Regions from separate parts of the Paenibacillus provencensis genome, predicted to be linked through region 1. Evidence: riboswitches for the same ligand, from Rfam matches in the RefSeq annotation. Region 1 holds a riboswitch; the other holds the start of a gene.
The links. Region 1 has a riboswitch for glycine ahead of gcvT (glycine cleavage system aminomethyltransferase GcvT). Riboswitches for the same ligand answer to the same signal wherever they lie in the genome.
Positions count from the first base shown of each region.

Region 2: linked by a shared signal. The riboswitch ahead of sdaAB (L-serine ammonia-lyase, iron-sulfur-dependent subunit beta) and the one ahead of gcvT (glycine cleavage system aminomethyltransferase GcvT) in region 1 are both predicted to bind glycine.

Region 1 is NZ_JBHTKX010000007.1:43,220-51,282, reverse strand. It holds gene gcvPB (aminomethyl-transferring glycine dehydrogenase subunit GcvPB) at 1-829, opposite strand, end outside; gene gcvPA (aminomethyl-transferring glycine dehydrogenase subunit GcvPA) at 877-2,232, opposite strand; gene gcvT (glycine cleavage system aminomethyltransferase GcvT) at 2,229-3,362, opposite strand; glycine riboswitch at 3,530-3,653, opposite strand; glycine riboswitch at 3,655-3,830, opposite strand; gene gcvH (glycine cleavage system protein GcvH) at 4,067-4,459, shown strand; gene ACFQ3J_RS23865 (hypothetical protein) at 4,652-5,161, opposite strand; gene ACFQ3J_RS23860 (cysteine-rich CWC family protein) at 5,284-5,508, opposite strand; gene ACFQ3J_RS23855 (endonuclease MutS2) at 5,787-7,787, opposite strand.
Region 2 is NZ_JBHTKX010000003.1:121,363-129,425, reverse strand. It holds gene ACFQ3J_RS19310 (FAD-dependent oxidoreductase) at 1-2,493, shown strand, start outside; gene ACFQ3J_RS19305 (LLM class flavin-dependent oxidoreductase) at 2,831-3,853, shown strand; partial or broken gene sdaAA (L-serine ammonia-lyase, iron-sulfur-dependent, subunit alpha) at 4,026-4,923, opposite strand; gene sdaAB (L-serine ammonia-lyase, iron-sulfur-dependent subunit beta) at 4,913-5,605, opposite strand; glycine riboswitch at 5,808-5,919, opposite strand; gene pstB (phosphate ABC transporter ATP-binding protein PstB) at 6,546-7,304, opposite strand; gene pstA (phosphate ABC transporter permease PstA) at 7,344-8,063, opposite strand, start outside.

The DNA of each region.
Region 1 (8,063 bases):
TCAAGTGAACCACGTCGAAGCCCATATCACCTGGACGGGCAATTCCCATAATTGCGTTGGAGTTAGCTCCATCGTAATACAGAAGACCGCCGGCATCATGCACGATCTTGGCAATCTCAACAATTTGTTTCTCAAACAGGCCGAGTGTATTCGGGTTCGTCAGCATAAGCGCGGCTGTATCGCTACCTACCACTGCACGCAGCTCATCCAGATCGACCAGTCCCTCTGCAGTTGAAGGAATAGTCACGGTCTCGAAGCCTGCAACTGTCGCACTGGCAGGGTTCGTACCATGGGAAGAGTCAGGCACGATGACCTTGGTGCGAACTTCGCCGCGGCTCTCATGATAAGCACGAATCATCATCAGTCCTGTCCATTCACCGTGTGCACCGGCTGCCGGCTGAAGTGTCACTTCGTCCATTCCAGTAAGACCTGCGAGGTCGGATTGCAGCTGATACAGCAGCTCAAGGGCGCCTTGTACACTTTCTTCCGGCTGATAAGGATGAATCTTCGCAAACCCGGTATAACGAGCAACATCCTCGTTAATCTTCGGATTATATTTCATCGTGCAAGAGCCTAGTGGATAGAAGCCGTTATCTACACCAAAATTGCGGCGGGACAAGCTTGTATAGTGGCGAACGACATCGACTTCATATACTTCTGGCAGTGCAGCTGCCTCCTTACGCAAAAACCCAGAAGGGATAAGCTCATTCTGACGTACCTGAGGCACATCAAGCTCGGGCAAGGAGTATGCGACGCGACCTGGTTTGCTTAGTTCAAATATCAGCTTCTGCTCAGGAGCTTCTGATCCTGCCGTTCTTCCAAAATCCAGTGCAGCTGTCTCGTTCTGAACCTGTGGTTTCTCTGCTTCAATCTTACTCACAGCAATCCCTCCAATACCGCTTTGAATTCATCGATCTCTTCTTTGCTCCGGCGTTCTGTAACGGCGATCAGCATATGACCACTTAGTTCCGGGTATTCACGTCCCAAATCATATCCGCCGATAAATCCTGCAGCGAGCAGCTTGCTCTGCACATCTTCCATACTCGAATTGTCGGGAAGCTTAATAACAAATTCGTTAAACGTCGGTGAAGTAAAAGGAGTGCTTACTCCTTCAATAGAAGTTATTGTCTGCTTGGCATAATGACTCTTCTGCAAATTAAGCTCCGACACATCCAGCATGCCTTGTTTGCCGAGCAGAGACATATAGACCGACGCACTTAGCGCAAGCAGAGCCTGGTTGGAACAAATATTGGAGGTCGCTTTTTCACGGCGGATATGCTGTTCACGAGCCTGAAGTGTGAGTACAAAGCCTCTTCTGCCATAACGATCCGTCGTTTGACCAACGATCCGTCCAGGAATTCTGCGCATATGGGCCTGTGATACAGCAAAATATCCACAGGTAGGACCGCCATAGGAGCCTGCAATTCCAAGCGGCTGAGCATCACCAACCACAATATCCGCACCAAGCTTGCCCGGAGCTTCCAGAAGTCCGAGTGAAATTGGATTCGCACTGACGATAAGGAGTCCTTTGTTTGGATGGATCAGGTCAGCTGCAGCCTGGATGTCTTCTACACTACCGAAGAAATTCGGACTTTGAATCATCACTGCAGCCGTATCTTCACTGATTGCAGCTGCGAGTGCTTCCATATCTGTAACACCATTTGTATAACCAATCTCAACGACCTCAAGATTCAGACCATGTGCGTAACTGGCGAGTACCTGGCGGGATTCTGGATGCACCGTACTCGATACAACCAGCTTTTTACGACGTGTCGCACTTGCAGCCAGATTACCTGCTTCTGCAAAGGCCGTTGCTCCATCATACATACTGGCATTGGCGACAGCCATTCCGGTCAGCTCGCAGATATAGGATTGGAATTCAAAAATCGCCTGCAGCTCGCCTTGGCTGATCTCTGGCTGATAGGGCGTATAAGCAGTATAGAATTCGGAGCGGGAAATGACATGGTTAATAACAGAAGGTACATGGTGGTCATAGATACCTGCACCTAGAAAGCTTGCGTGTGTATCTGCGTTCACATTACGTCCGGCAAGGCGGGACATATGACGAGTAAGTGCGTATTCGTCCAGCTTGGATGAAACAGGGAGTTCGCCTTTAAAGCGGATCTCTTCAGGAATGTCGGAGAAGAGATCCTCCATCGTTTCCGCTCCGATTGCTGCCAGCATTTCCGCCTGATCTTGTTCCGTCATCGGTAGATAACGATTTGCCATTATGAATTCGCTCCTTTTGCCGCTTGGGCTGTAGGTTTTGGTCTTCTATAGAATGGGGTTTTGATCACTTCTGCCTTGAGGCGTTTCCCCCGGATTTCGACTTCAACAGTGGTGCCTGGTTCTGTATACTGAATATCCAGCAGTGCAAGGCCCAGATTGCGTTTGAGTGTAGGCGACTGGGTACCAGTCGTTACCTCACCGATTTGCTCTCCCTCTGCATAGACCGGATAATGAGAACGCGGAATGCCTCGATCCGTAATCTCGATACCGACGAGTTTGCGGGTCAGGCCTTCCTCTTTTTGCTTCACCAGTGCATCCCGACCGATAAAGTCACCAGCAGCCAGCTTCACGAACATGCCAAGCCCGGCTTCAAGCGGTGTAATCGTAGAAGAAAGCTCCTGTCCATATAACGGGAGTTTAGCTTCAAATCGAAGTGTATCTCTCGCGCCAAGCCCGATGGGAAGCAGACCTTCATCTTCACCTGCGGCCATAAGCGCAAGCCATACTTTCTGTGCGTCATCGGCACTGACATAGATTTCGAATCCATCCTCACCAGTGTATCCTGTACGCGATAGAATAACGGTGCTGCCGCTCACTTCCGCACCGTCCACAAAACGGAAAGAGCCAAGCTCAGCAAGATTCACATCGGTCACTTGGGATAGAATAGCTTCTGCCTTCGGACCCTGTAATGCAAGCAAAGCAGTTGCTTCCGATTCATTCACCAATTGAACGTTCTCAGGCAGATGGTCCTGCAGCCAAGTCCAGTCCTTCTCGATATTGGATGCATTCACAACGAGCATGAACAAATGGTCGCTGCGCTTGTAGACAAGCAAATCGTCCACTACACCACCAGTTGGATAGCACATGAGTGTGTATTGTGCCTGACCGATTTCAAGCAGGGATACGTCATTTGTCAGCATTCCTTGTAAAAAGTCTGCTGCATTCTCGCCTTCTACCCGAAATTCACCCATATGGGATACATCGAATAGTCCAGCCTGCTGTCTCACAGCCTCATGTTCTTTCTGGATTCCGCTGAAGGAAACCGGGAGCTCCCAGCCTCCAAAATCGATACAGCGTACATTTGGATATTGTTCATAAAGAGGGAAAAGCGGTGTTCTCAATAATTGGGACATAATTTTCACCTCGTAAAAAGCCGGCTTTCGGCTGTAATTTAGAAGAAGAATAAGTAGAGTTTTCAGAATAAACACTTGAAAAGGGAAAAAGGAAAAAGGGCTATTGGAAAATGGAAAAAGGACAGGCCAAAGAAAAATACACGCTAATAAAGCATGTGTTCTTCTTAGGCTCTGTCCTTGGTACCTGAGAGTTACCCCGCATGATGCTCACGAGTTTCCCCTTGGGTGATCCTTTATTAACATCGTTCGCTTATCGTAAGCAGCGAACGGTTATGGATGCTCTCCAGAGTCGCGTCCGGTAAAAGTCCTTTTTGCCTGAGAGATTCACCCTTTGCTTATCAATGGGCTTACTCCTTCGGCGTTACCATGCGGAAATGTCCCTGCTTACAAGCTGATAATGAACATCATACAACAGCTGTCAGAAGCTCAGAACGATGATCCTGCGGTAATCTCTCCCTTTACGTTCAACCGCTTAATGGGCTAGAATGTTCGGAAATAGCGAACTCTTCCGTTCAATCTAACGCTTATACTACATTAATACGTGATTAAATCCGAAAAGTCAAGGAGTATGTTAAATAAACATATTTTTTGTTAGCATTCTTGACATTGTGATGAGGATTGTTTTACGCTATGGGTGGAAAAAGGGCAGGAACCAGAGAAGAAACACAATTCTAACTTTTGAAAAAAGCGAGGCTGACGAGAACATGAGCGAAGTGATTAACGGTTTGTTGTATAGTAAAGAGCATGAATGGGTTCAAACGTTAGACGGAGATACGGTACGTATCGGGATTACTGAATTTGCTCAGCATCAGCTGGGAGATATTGTGTTTGTGGAGCTGCCTGAAGTTGGAACGGAAATTAACAGTGACGATAGCATTGGTACCATTGAATCGGTTAAGACCGTATCTGATTTGTTTGCGCCAGTAAGCGGAACAATCGTCAGTGTTAATGACAAGCTTCAAGACGAGCCGGAGCTTGTAAATGCTGCACCATATGGTGACGGCTGGATGATTGAAGTGAAAATAAATGGAGATTCCAAAGCTGCTCTTACTAAACTGCTGGATGCAGATGCGTATCGCGCGCATACTGAAGAGTAAGAATATATTTATTTTAATTATCTATAATATATAACGCGTTTGTTTAAATTGTATGAGCTGATTTTCCTGTCTTAAAGGGGAGATCAGCTTTTTTGTATTATTTCGGCTTATAACACTTAGGTATAACTGAACTGAACATGGATTATATCTGTTATGGTAAAAAATGTTTCTCGTGGAACGAAACTCATGGGGTTAATTAATTTTATAAAATCCATCTTGATCCTTTGAAATATGAATCGAAACCGGCTTAATTGCCGAATTCTGATGTTGAGACTGACTTGTTACCGTTATGCTGGTTTCACTTACTGGTGTAGCTGCAAGAGGGGACCAATAAATGGTGTTTCCTTCTTTCAACTCAAGTGATGCTCCCGATGATCTCACCTGCTTGCCAGCCGAACCTTCCTTAACCAGTAATTCACCAGAGGAAGTTGCTATAATTAGTGGGAAATTATTATGATCTTCACTTATTTCGATTGGGAATCCGGGAACGCTGCTCATCACCACAGAATATTTATCTAGCGGGAATGCGACTTGAAGGGAGCTGTGACCATCGTACTCTGATGATATGTTTGAAGGTGGAGATATAGCAGAAGGTACATTGGGCCACAGAATGAACGCGAAGGCAAGAAGGATGGAAGAGACGGTAAGAGTAAATACTTTTGACTTGAATGATGATTGTGTCCTCATGACATGGGTCTTCATAATGATAACCTCCCGGAAAGATTAGTATATATTTTATATAACGTTCACTTGCCGCTAAAGTTTTGAATATACAATCATTCGCATATGAAATTGATTGATAAGGTGAAAAATATCCAGGCAGCTTAGACTTCGTCCGTTCCCCTGGCATGAAACTCGGTCACACATGCTTCACACACACATGCCTTGCGTCTCTGCTCGTCCGGAATACGTGACAGCAGCTCCTTGGGCACAGACTGGCTCATGCACCAGCATTCAGTGTGAGGTTTCCCGGCTGCATTGGCACATCCATTAGGCTTGTGGCATAAGGGGCAAATGTGCGGATTGATGTCAATCGTTAAGGAGGGCATCTTTTTCACCTGCTTATTATTAGTCTGTTGGCTGTACAAAATCGACCAGTATCAAGAAAATGAGCATCCGTGCAATCACGATACCGTATTCAAATTTAAGCTTAAGTCTATCATATGGGTAACTGAATCCAAAGTCATATTTGTACGTAAGCCAGGATATGAGCTTACCTAAGAAGTAAAGTATTTTTCATGGAAATGTTAAAGACGGACGAGGAGAGACAAATCCCCGCCCGTCTTGGGTTATTCAATTGCATAATTCCGCTTATTCAAATGAACATTTAAGACTCGTCTTTTGGCATTTCTATACTGAGACCCGGAACATGCTTCTTGGACATTTGCTTTCGTTTTTTTCGAATCTCCTTAGTCTGGGAGACAACGTCAAAATCGTAGTCGTCCGGGTAAAGCTCCTCGCCTGCAATATGAAGCTTCACTCGCTGCTTGGCAATTTTCAGCTTTTTTCCTCGAATAAGTACGGTAAGCTTGCCTTTTGCATCCTCTGCTTCGACGATAATCCCCCCTTCCTTCATATAAGGGATGTGCACCCTGTCACCAACTTGCAGCGGCCGGACCGGCTGAGCTTCCACATCGCTTGGTTGAGGTCTCTTGGCATGGGCAGCGCTGGATTCTCGGCGGTCGTTATTCACCCGATTTGTATTGTCACGGGTTAGATCTTGAGGATCTAAACTTCGGGATTCCGCGAGGTTGACCTCGTTACCGCTGGATTTCGATTCCCCTAACGAATCAGCATTCCCTGTCAATGATGTGGCAGAGATCTGTTTGGAACGCTCAATGATATACGGCGGAATTCCGAGCTTTAGGGCAATGGCATAAGCATAGCTGTTTCCTGCTTCCCCAATCGTCAGCCGATATAACGGCTTTAATGACTCGGTATCAAATTCCATGCGGGCATTTTCGAATCCGTTAGCCGAAGCTGCGAAATTTTTGATCTCCGAAAAATGGGTTGTTGCCACGACAGTAGCCTGCCTTCTATGCATCTCTTCCAGCAGAGCAATGGATAGTCCGGTTCCCTCCCCAGGATCTGTACCCGAAGCCATTTCATCAATAAGAATGAGCGTTGAGGGGCCCGCCATCTTCAGAATCTCGATGATGTTCTTGATGTGGGCAGAGAACGTACTGAGCTGATGCTCGATACTCTGACCATCTCCGATATCGACGGCAACTTGCTCAAATACGCTCAGCTGGCTGCCTTCTCCAACAGGGACTAGAAGTCCGGACTGGGCCATCAGCGTCAACAAGCCGATGGTCTTGAGGCACAATGTTTTACCGCCGGTATTGGGACCTGTAATGATCAAGGACTTGAATGCATCACCAATGTGGAAGTCCAGTGGAACCATATGATTCACGAGCGGATGCCGTGCGGATCTTAATCGAATGACCCCATGATCGACGAGATGAATGGACCGTCCCTGATAGGAGAGAGCATAGCGCGCTTTGGCGAATAAAAAGTCATACATGCCCACTGTGTCCGTATTAACCCGAAGCTCATATTCAGCTTGATCTGCCAAACGCGTCAATTCACTGAGGATCTTCATTTCTTCTCGCTGCTCCGCAGCACGATGCAGACTGAGCTCCATCTGGAGGGCAGCGATTTCGTCAGGCTCAATAAATACCGTTTGGCCACTGGCTGATTCACCGTGAACCGTTCCTCTGATAAGCTTGCGGAATTCCTTCTGGACAGGCAGGCAGTAGCGATCCCCGCGTCTTGTAATGAGCTGGTCCTGCAGAATAGAACGGTGCTTGGACAGGAGGGTATCGAGCTTTTTTTTCAGCCGTTCCTCAATGACCTGAACTTGTTTTCTCGTCTTGAGCAGCTCTTTACTCGCGTGATCCGTTACCCGTCCTAAGTAAATACAGCGTTCTACCTCTTCACGAAGGGAATCCAGGGTGTACATGGAGCCAGCATAGGCACTTACATTCGGGGCGATTTCTCCTTTGGATTGCATGTACTTCATAAGCTGGGCGCAGCTTCGCAGAAATTGCAGTAGATGCATGAAATCCTGTTCGGTAAATAAATAGCCGGTGCCCAGCAGATTCATGATATTCTCGATTCCTGACAATGAAGGAAGAGGGACGCTTGCTCCGTGCCGGATCAGTCCCAGTGCCTCATCCGTTTCAGCCAGTGCCTGACGGATCTGGGTTAGACGAGTCATGGGGGACAGCGAATCGATCTGTCGCTCTCCAAGGTAGGATACCGCGTAGGACCGCAGCTGTTCTTTGACAGTATTGTATTCGAGTCTTTGCATGCTTTGTTGATTCATGGGTTAATGCTCCTTTTTTTGTAATGTTTGAATGACGTTGAAGCGGATAAAAAAAAGACGCAAGAAACGAACAGAAGCGTTCGTTCTTACGTCTTTATGCATGAGTTATCTTAAGGATCGGGCAAAGAATGCTGCTAATCCATAAGGTATCAACCTGTGAGTGGCCCCCGGTCATCAAAGTTATGTTCATAACAGAACATTGATGGTCTGTAAATAGATGGATTCCGGGTACAAAAAAACCGCGCTGCAAAAACAGCACGGATGAGTTCACAAGTC
Region 2 (8,063 bases), on a different contig from region 1:
ATCATGTTCGAACGGGACGAGTATATTTCATTTGCGAATTGCGGCCTCCCCTACTATATCGGAAATACGATTCAAGACCGCTCCAAGCTGATTGTACAAACACCGGAAGCGATGACCAAACGGTTTAATCTGGATATACGCACTCGAAGTGAAGTCATCTCGATAAACCCGACCGCCAAAAAGGTAACGGTTAGAAGCTTAGAACGTGGAACCTATGAGGAGAGCTACGATGCACTAGTACTCTCACCAGGTGCCAGACCGATTCGTCCGGAGCTTCCAGGCATAGAGCATCCGCATATCTATTCCGTACGCAACATTCCGGATACCGATCGGATTAAGCAGCAGGTCATCTCCCCGGACACCCGCTCTGCAGTAGTTATAGGCGGAGGATATATCGGTGTGGAGATGGCTGAGAACCTGAAGCTGGCTGGTCTTGAAGTGACACTCGTGCAGTCTGGGCCGCAGATCATGAATTCCTTTGACCCGGAAATGGCGGGTATGCTGGCAAAGGAAATGGAAGAGCAGGGTGTGCAGCTGATTGTTAATGATAAGGTGCAGTCATTTAAGGAGCACGGCACTCAAGTTGAGGCTCTACTGGACAGCGGCGAGACGCTCCATAGCGATATCGTCATTCTCGCCGTAGGCGTTGCACCGGATACAGGGTTCCTGACAGGAAGCGGCGTCAAGCTGGGTGAGCGGGGTCACATTCAGGTGAACGAAGCACTTGAGACCAACGTGGAAAGCGTCTATGCCGTAGGAGATGCTGTCGAGATTCATTCGAGTAACGGGAAGACGGCCATTCCTCTTGCCGGACCGGCGAATAAGCAAGGAAGAATTGCGGCTGACCGCATCGCAGGCTTAAGCACGACATATAGAGCTTCTCAAGGAACCTCTATCATTAAAGTGTTTGATATGACAGGAGCTCAAACCGGGTTAAGCGAGAAAACATTGAAATCGCTCGGGCTACAATATCACGCTGTTTATATCCATCCCAATGCTCATGCTGCATATTACCCTGGGGCATCTCCCCTTACCATGAAGCTGCTATTTGATCCGCAGGGCAAGATTCTGGGTGCTTCAGCGATCGGCCGTACTGGTGTAGATAAACGGATTGATGATATCGCGGCTGTGTTACATTTTGGAGGCACGGTCACCGATTTAACCGAGCTAGATCTCGCTTATGCTCCGCCTTTCTCATCGGCCAAAGATCCTGTCAATATGCTCGGATACGTCGCAGAGAATGTAGTAACCGGGAATACAGCGGTATATGTGAGTGAAGATTTACAGAACCGAAATCCGGAGACTACAGTTCTCGTGGATGTCAGATCGGAGCTTGAGCATCAGAACGGTCACATCCCTGATTCCGTTAATATTCCGGTCGATGAGCTGAGAGATCGTTTATCCGAGCTGGACCGCAATAAAGAAATTTGGGTGTATTGCCAAGTGGGACTTCGGGGATACACATCAGCCCGCATCCTGCAGCAGCATGGATATAAGGTACGTAACCTGACAGGAGGATACAAGACGTATATGATGAGCAAATTTGAGCCCAAAAAGCCGGAGTCATCAGGGGCAAAGGAAGTAAAAGAACAAGAGCCATTCACCGCAACTGGACAGCAGACTGAGTCTTCGACTACTGGATTAGAACCCGAACCGGGTTCGTTATCCGCTGTGACATCATCCCCTGCCTCTGTTCCGTCTGTTGATAAGACAAGTCCATTGCCAGAAGGAAGCCGCATCCATGCTGATATTAAGCTCGATGCCTGCGGCTTGTCCTGTCCTGGACCGCTCATTGAAGCGAAGCAAGCGATGGACCGATTGGAAGCAGGACAAATCCTGCATATTACCGCTACCGATCCCGGATTTTACGAGGATGTGAAGTCTTTTGCCCGCATGTCAGGTCATACGGTGCTCGCTGTAGACAAGCACTCGAACGGCGAAATTAGCGCTCGTTTGCAGAAGGATGGTGCGAATTCAAACACTTCGCCTTCACAACAAGCCGAGACTCAGGCAGCCGCAAGACCAGAAGGGACAACGATGGTCGTATTCAGCGGCGATCTGGATAAAGCGATCGCTTCCTTCATTATTGCAAACGGTGCTGCGGCGAGCGGCAAGAAGGTTACTCTGTTCTTCACCTTCTGGGGGCTAAATATTCTTCGGAAGACCGAGCCGGTTGATGTGAAGAAGAATTTCATGGGCCGTATGTTCGGAATGATGATGCCAAGAGGAAGCCGTAAGCTCCCACTCTCCCGTATGAACATGCTGGGTGCAGGCTCCAAGATGATTCGCGGTGTGATGAAGAATAACAATATCTCCTCACTTGAGGAGCTGATGGACACCGCAGTCTCTCAGGGCGTTGAGCTTGTCGCTTGCCAGATGTCGATGGATGTAATGGGCATCCAGCAAGAAGAGCTGATTAATGGAGTGAAGATCGGCGGTGTCGGATACTATCTCGGACAAGCCGATCAATCAGGCATCAATTTGTTTATATAAATCATACAACAACCGGAGCAGAATTCATGGGAAGAGAACCAGAAATCTGCTCCTTTCTTTATCTACTTCATCTCTTTTTTCCGCTCTATGGAGCCAGCTTTTTATTGCATGCATGCCATGACCTTAAATTACGCATAACTAATATGAATCCAGGCTACTATATTGGTTCATCTGTATCGGGATTTTTGCATAATAATCAATGGATTGTTCTTTTTATGGTTTATGCAAAATCCATATATCTATAATTTATGATATAATGAAAATGCTATTCTTTTTTGTACCCATCTCGAGAGATTAACGATATATTTTTATCTACAAGGAGGCTTACTACAAATCAATGACTACTGAATCTACATCCCATAAGAAATTACAGGAGATTCCCTTCTCCATTCTAGATCTGGCCACGGTAACAGAAGGCTCTAACATCAGCAGTGCGCTGAAGAACTCCCTTGAGCTGGCTCAGCATGCAGACGAGCTTGGTTATAACCGTTTCTGGCTGGCAGAGCATCATAACATGCCGGGGATTGCAAGCTCTGCAACTTCCGTAGTTATCGGCCATATTGCAGGCGGGACGAAGCGTATTCGCGTCGGCTCTGGCGGTATTATGCTGCCGAATCATGCTCCTCTTGTCATTGCAGAACAGTTTGGCACGCTCGAATCTCTGTATCCCGGAAGAATTGACCTCGGTCTCGGACGCGCTCCGGGCTCTGACCAGCTGACATCTCGTGCCCTTCGCCGCGGACCAGGAAGCGACGGTCAGGACTTTCCGCAGCGCCTTGAAGAATTGCAGCACTTTTTCAAACCAACTTCCACCTCATCAATGCAGGTGCATGCATATCCAGGGCGTGGACTGGATATACCAATCTGGCTGCTTGGGTCAAGCGGATTCAGCGCTGAGCTTGCGGCTCGCAAAGGTCTGCCGTTTTCTTTTGCCAGCCATTTCGCTCCAGACTATCTGCTGCCTGCACTGGATTACTACTATAACAACTTCCAGCCTTCTGAAGTGTTAGAGGAGCCTTATGCCATGGTCGCTCTGAATGCTTTTGTAGCAGAGACAGATGCAGAAGCGCACAAGCTTGCGACTTCACATCATAGACAATTTTTGAATATGATCCGTGGGCGCTTCGGTCTCATGCAGCCTCCGGTTGACGAGCTGGACTGGAATATGCAGGAGAAAGCGATTGTGAAAGGGCAGCTCCGCTATTCCGTTATGGGAGACAAGAAAAGTGTTCGTGATCAACTGAATCAAATGCTGGAGCAAACCGGCGCTAATGAGTTCATTGTAACCAGCCCGATCTATGACCATCAGGCAAGATTACACTCGATTAAACTACTTAGTGAAATATTTAATCAAGCGTAATAACGCCCGCCCAATAAAGAAGCCAAGACGAAACAGGGATTCACACGAGTTCCCTATGCATTCGTCTTGGCTTCTTTAATCATCGTTCATTGTTACACAAGAGATATTCCACTGTGCAGTTCAACATATGCCTCTGGCACACCGCACATTATGCCAGTTCCCCGCATTGCTCTCAATCTGCTGCTTTCTTAGGCGCGGTCTTCCCCTTCTTCGCGTCTGCCAGCTGTTTCGTCAGCTTCTTGCCTGTTGGCGTCTGGGCGAGTCCTCCCTGGGCCGTCTCCCGATGACGGCTTGGCATCGCGCTTCCCACTTCGAGCATGACATCGATCACTTCGTCAGAAGGAATCGCACTCCGCACTCCTGCGAGGGCCATATCTGCTGCTGCAAGCGCTGTGACCGCTCCGAGTCCGTTCCGTACAATGCACGGAATCTCCACCAGCCCTGCGACTGGATCACATATGAGTCCAAGCGTATTTTTAAGAGCTAAACCGACCGCATGCACGACCTGCTCCGGTGTTCCGCCGCGAAGCTCAACCATTGCCCCCGCTGCCATCCCGATCGCTGAACCGACTTCTGCCTGGCATCCACCTTCTGCTCCAGATATGAAGGAATTATTAGCAATGACATAACCAATCGCTCCTGCAGAGAACAAACCATTAACCATATGCTCGTCATCCCATCCAAACCGCTCCTGTGCACTTACGAATACACCCGGAATTATACCTGCTGATCCCGCGGTAGGTGTTGCTACAATTCTTCCCATGGAAGCATTCACTTCGGACACGCCAAGTGCATAGGCCATAGCAAGTGTAGATGCATCACCCGAACAGCTCTGATTGTTCTGCAAATAATGGCGCACCCGCTGACCGTCTCCTCCTGTCAGACCACTGCGCGATGTTGTATCCTCGTTCATTCCTTTATGCACAGCCTGCTTCATAACCTGATAATAATCCGCCATCTGCTGCACAACCTCAATTTCTAGCGTTCCGGTCTCCTTCACTTGCTCTTCAATCATCAGCTCAGCCAGCCGTACAGATCGCATTCAGATCCTTTAAATGCTTAAACCGCATCCGTATCGTCCCCTTTCTTCAAATCAATGACCTTGATATCAAAAATATGAGGCAGGGACTTCAGTCTCATGAGTACATCCGATGCCGGTACCGTGTCTGTCTCCATCGCTGTGAGCGCTTCACCATCCCGGCCTTTGCGGTCGACTTGCATGAACCCAATATTGACGCCGGATTCACTGATCGCTGTTGTTACCGAAGCTATAACTCCGGCTTTATCCGAATGCCTGAGCACAACCGCAGGAAAATCACCTGTCAGCTGCACTCGAAAATCATCCAATAAAGAGACGGTAACGTTCCCTCCACCAATGGAAGCTCCCACCATCGTGCAAGTTCGTTCTCCTGCTGACAGCTCAAATTTCACGGTGTTCGGATGTGCCGCCGGAAGACCGCTCGTTACGAATTCATAATCCACTCCCAGCTTCTCAGCCCACTCCTCTGCATCCGGAATTCGCTCATCATCGGTAGCCATATTCATAAGTCCGCTGATTAGCGCCAGATCTGTTCCATGTCCTCTATAAGTGTCGGCAAAAGAGCCGTATAATATCATCTTCGCCTTCTCCGGTCTCGTCCCAAGCCACTGCCGGGCGATACGCCCAAGTCTAACGGCCCCTGCCGTATGGGAGCTGGACGGTCCCGTCATTGCCGGCCCGATAATTGAGAATACATCCTTGAACCTTGTCATCTTAACTCCCCATTTCTCATCGTTCTAACTTATTCTGTGCAGAAATATCAGTTCTTCCACGCAAAAAAAGGACAGAGTAAGGGCGTACATCCCCTCTCTCTGTCCTGGTACCTGAAAGTTTCGTCAGAAGTGGCCGGCGCATAGCAATCGCCCTCACTCTCACTTACCCCTTTGGCGGCGCATCGGCTCTCTCCAGAGTTGCGTCGAATCAAGGTTCTTCTACCTGAGAGATTCTGCTGTATAAGCCGGGTGCTTATCAGCTTGCTCCTTCGGTGTCACATGGTTTCCCACGTGATCTCTCCCATTGATCTTCATCCGCTGTCCTATTCTTTTTTTGTACTGAATCAATTTCCAACTCACTATAAATAGATTAATCGATAAGCTGACTACATGTCAACAAAAGTAACGATCCAACCTTATATAGAGCAGCATAATGTTACTTTTTCTCACACCATAAAGATTTTTTCAGATTTATTCACTACTTGAATCAATTTATATTTATTTCTAATGAGTTGAATCAATTTCATAATACCTTTAGTTGCTTAAATCAAGAGTATATATAGATCAAAATGATATAAAATTGATTCACTTCTCTTAAGATATATTATGCGCATTCTTTGTTATTCGCTTATACATCTAACCCTGTTATACCTGTCATTATAGAGCAATTACATTGGGCTGATCTATAGACTTAGCTTCATCAAAACAGCCACTTCTCGAACGGAGAAGACTAATCAACCAGAGCACCAACGACAGGAGGACAAGCACGATCGATACTGTAAAATACGCCGAGCACAGCGATACTTTTTCTGTATGAATCTACTGAATCCCACTCTGTAATAGCCTGTAGAACTGACACTATGCAAAAAAAGCACAGCTTCGACTTCTTAAGCCGTAAGCTGTGCTCATCTGATCATTATGAATTCTCGATAATCTCCGATCAGCCGAAACGTCCCATAATATATTCTTGAGTCGATTGGTTCTCCGGATTAGAGAAGATTTTCTCCGTTACATCACGTTCCATGAGATTACCCAAGTAGAAGTACGCTGTAAAATCTGAAATCCGGGCTGCCTGCTGCATATTATGAGTAACGATAACGATACGCAGATCTTTTTTGAGCTCGGTAATCAGCTCTTCAATCTTACCTGTGGATACCGGGTCTAGTGCCGAAGCCGGCTCATCCAGCAGCAATATCTGCGGCTCTACCGACAGGGCGCGAGCGATGCATAGACGCTGCTGCTGTCCACCCGACAGGGCCAGGGCAGAATCGTTAAGACGATCTTTGACCTCGTCCCACAGAGCGGCACGACGCAAGCTTTTTTCCACGATTTCGTCCAGATCCTTCTTCCTCTTGACACCGCGGTATTTCGGACCAAACGCAACATTGTTATAGATCGATTTATGGAACGGGTTTGGCTTCTGCCACACCATTCCGATGTTCTGCCGAAGCTTGATAACATCTGTGCCTGGCGCATTCAGGTCTTTGCCGTCCATCCATATATGACCTGTAACGCGAGCCCCAGAAATCTCATCATTCATTCGGTTCAAGGATCTCAGGAACGTGGATTTACCGCATCCAGAAGGACCAATCAAGGCAGTTACGGTATTCTTGGGGAACTCCATGCTGATTCCCTTCACCGCTTCTTTCTCGCCGTAAAAAACACTCAGATCCTCTGTGCTAAAAGGTTGTTGTGGCATTATTCAAAGTACCTCCCTATATACAAAAAGCCGATTCTACTAGTTCATACGCTTAGCCGCTGTCAACTTGCGATATACAACACGTCCAAGCCAGCGCGCAAGCAGGTTAAAGATAAGAACGAGGATAACGAGAACGGCCGAAGCTCCTGCCGCAATCTCAAGCGCATCAGGCGCAAGCTGCTCACTGTTGACTTTCCAGATATGCACGGCTAGTGTTTCTGCCGGACGCATCGGATTCAGCGGTGATCTTTCGCTGAACGGATTCCAGTCCGTAAAGTCAAGCGGCGGACTACTCATGCCGGCTGTATACATCAGCGCTGCGGCTTCACCGAAGATCCGTCCGGCAGCAAGAATCGTACCCGTGATCATGCTAGGCAGCGCAACCGGAAGCAAAATGGAAGTAATGATCTTCCACTTGGACAAGCCGAGTGCAAGACCGGCCTCCTTCTGCGCCGTCGGAACGGAACGGAAGGCCTGCTCTGTCGTACGTACCATCAGCGGCAGATTAAATACGGCGAGCGCAAGTGCACCGGACAAGAGTGAGAAGCCAAATCCAAAGGTGTTAACAAGTAATAGCAAACCGAACAAACCGATAACGATGGAAGGGAAAGAGGATAGTACTTCAACAACCAATCGTATAAAGTTAGTAATCTTGCCTGGTTTCGCATATTCCGCCATATAAATACCGGCTCCCCAACCGAGCGGAATGGTAATGATTAGAGTCAAGATAAGCAGGAACACGGAGTTAAAGAGCTGCGG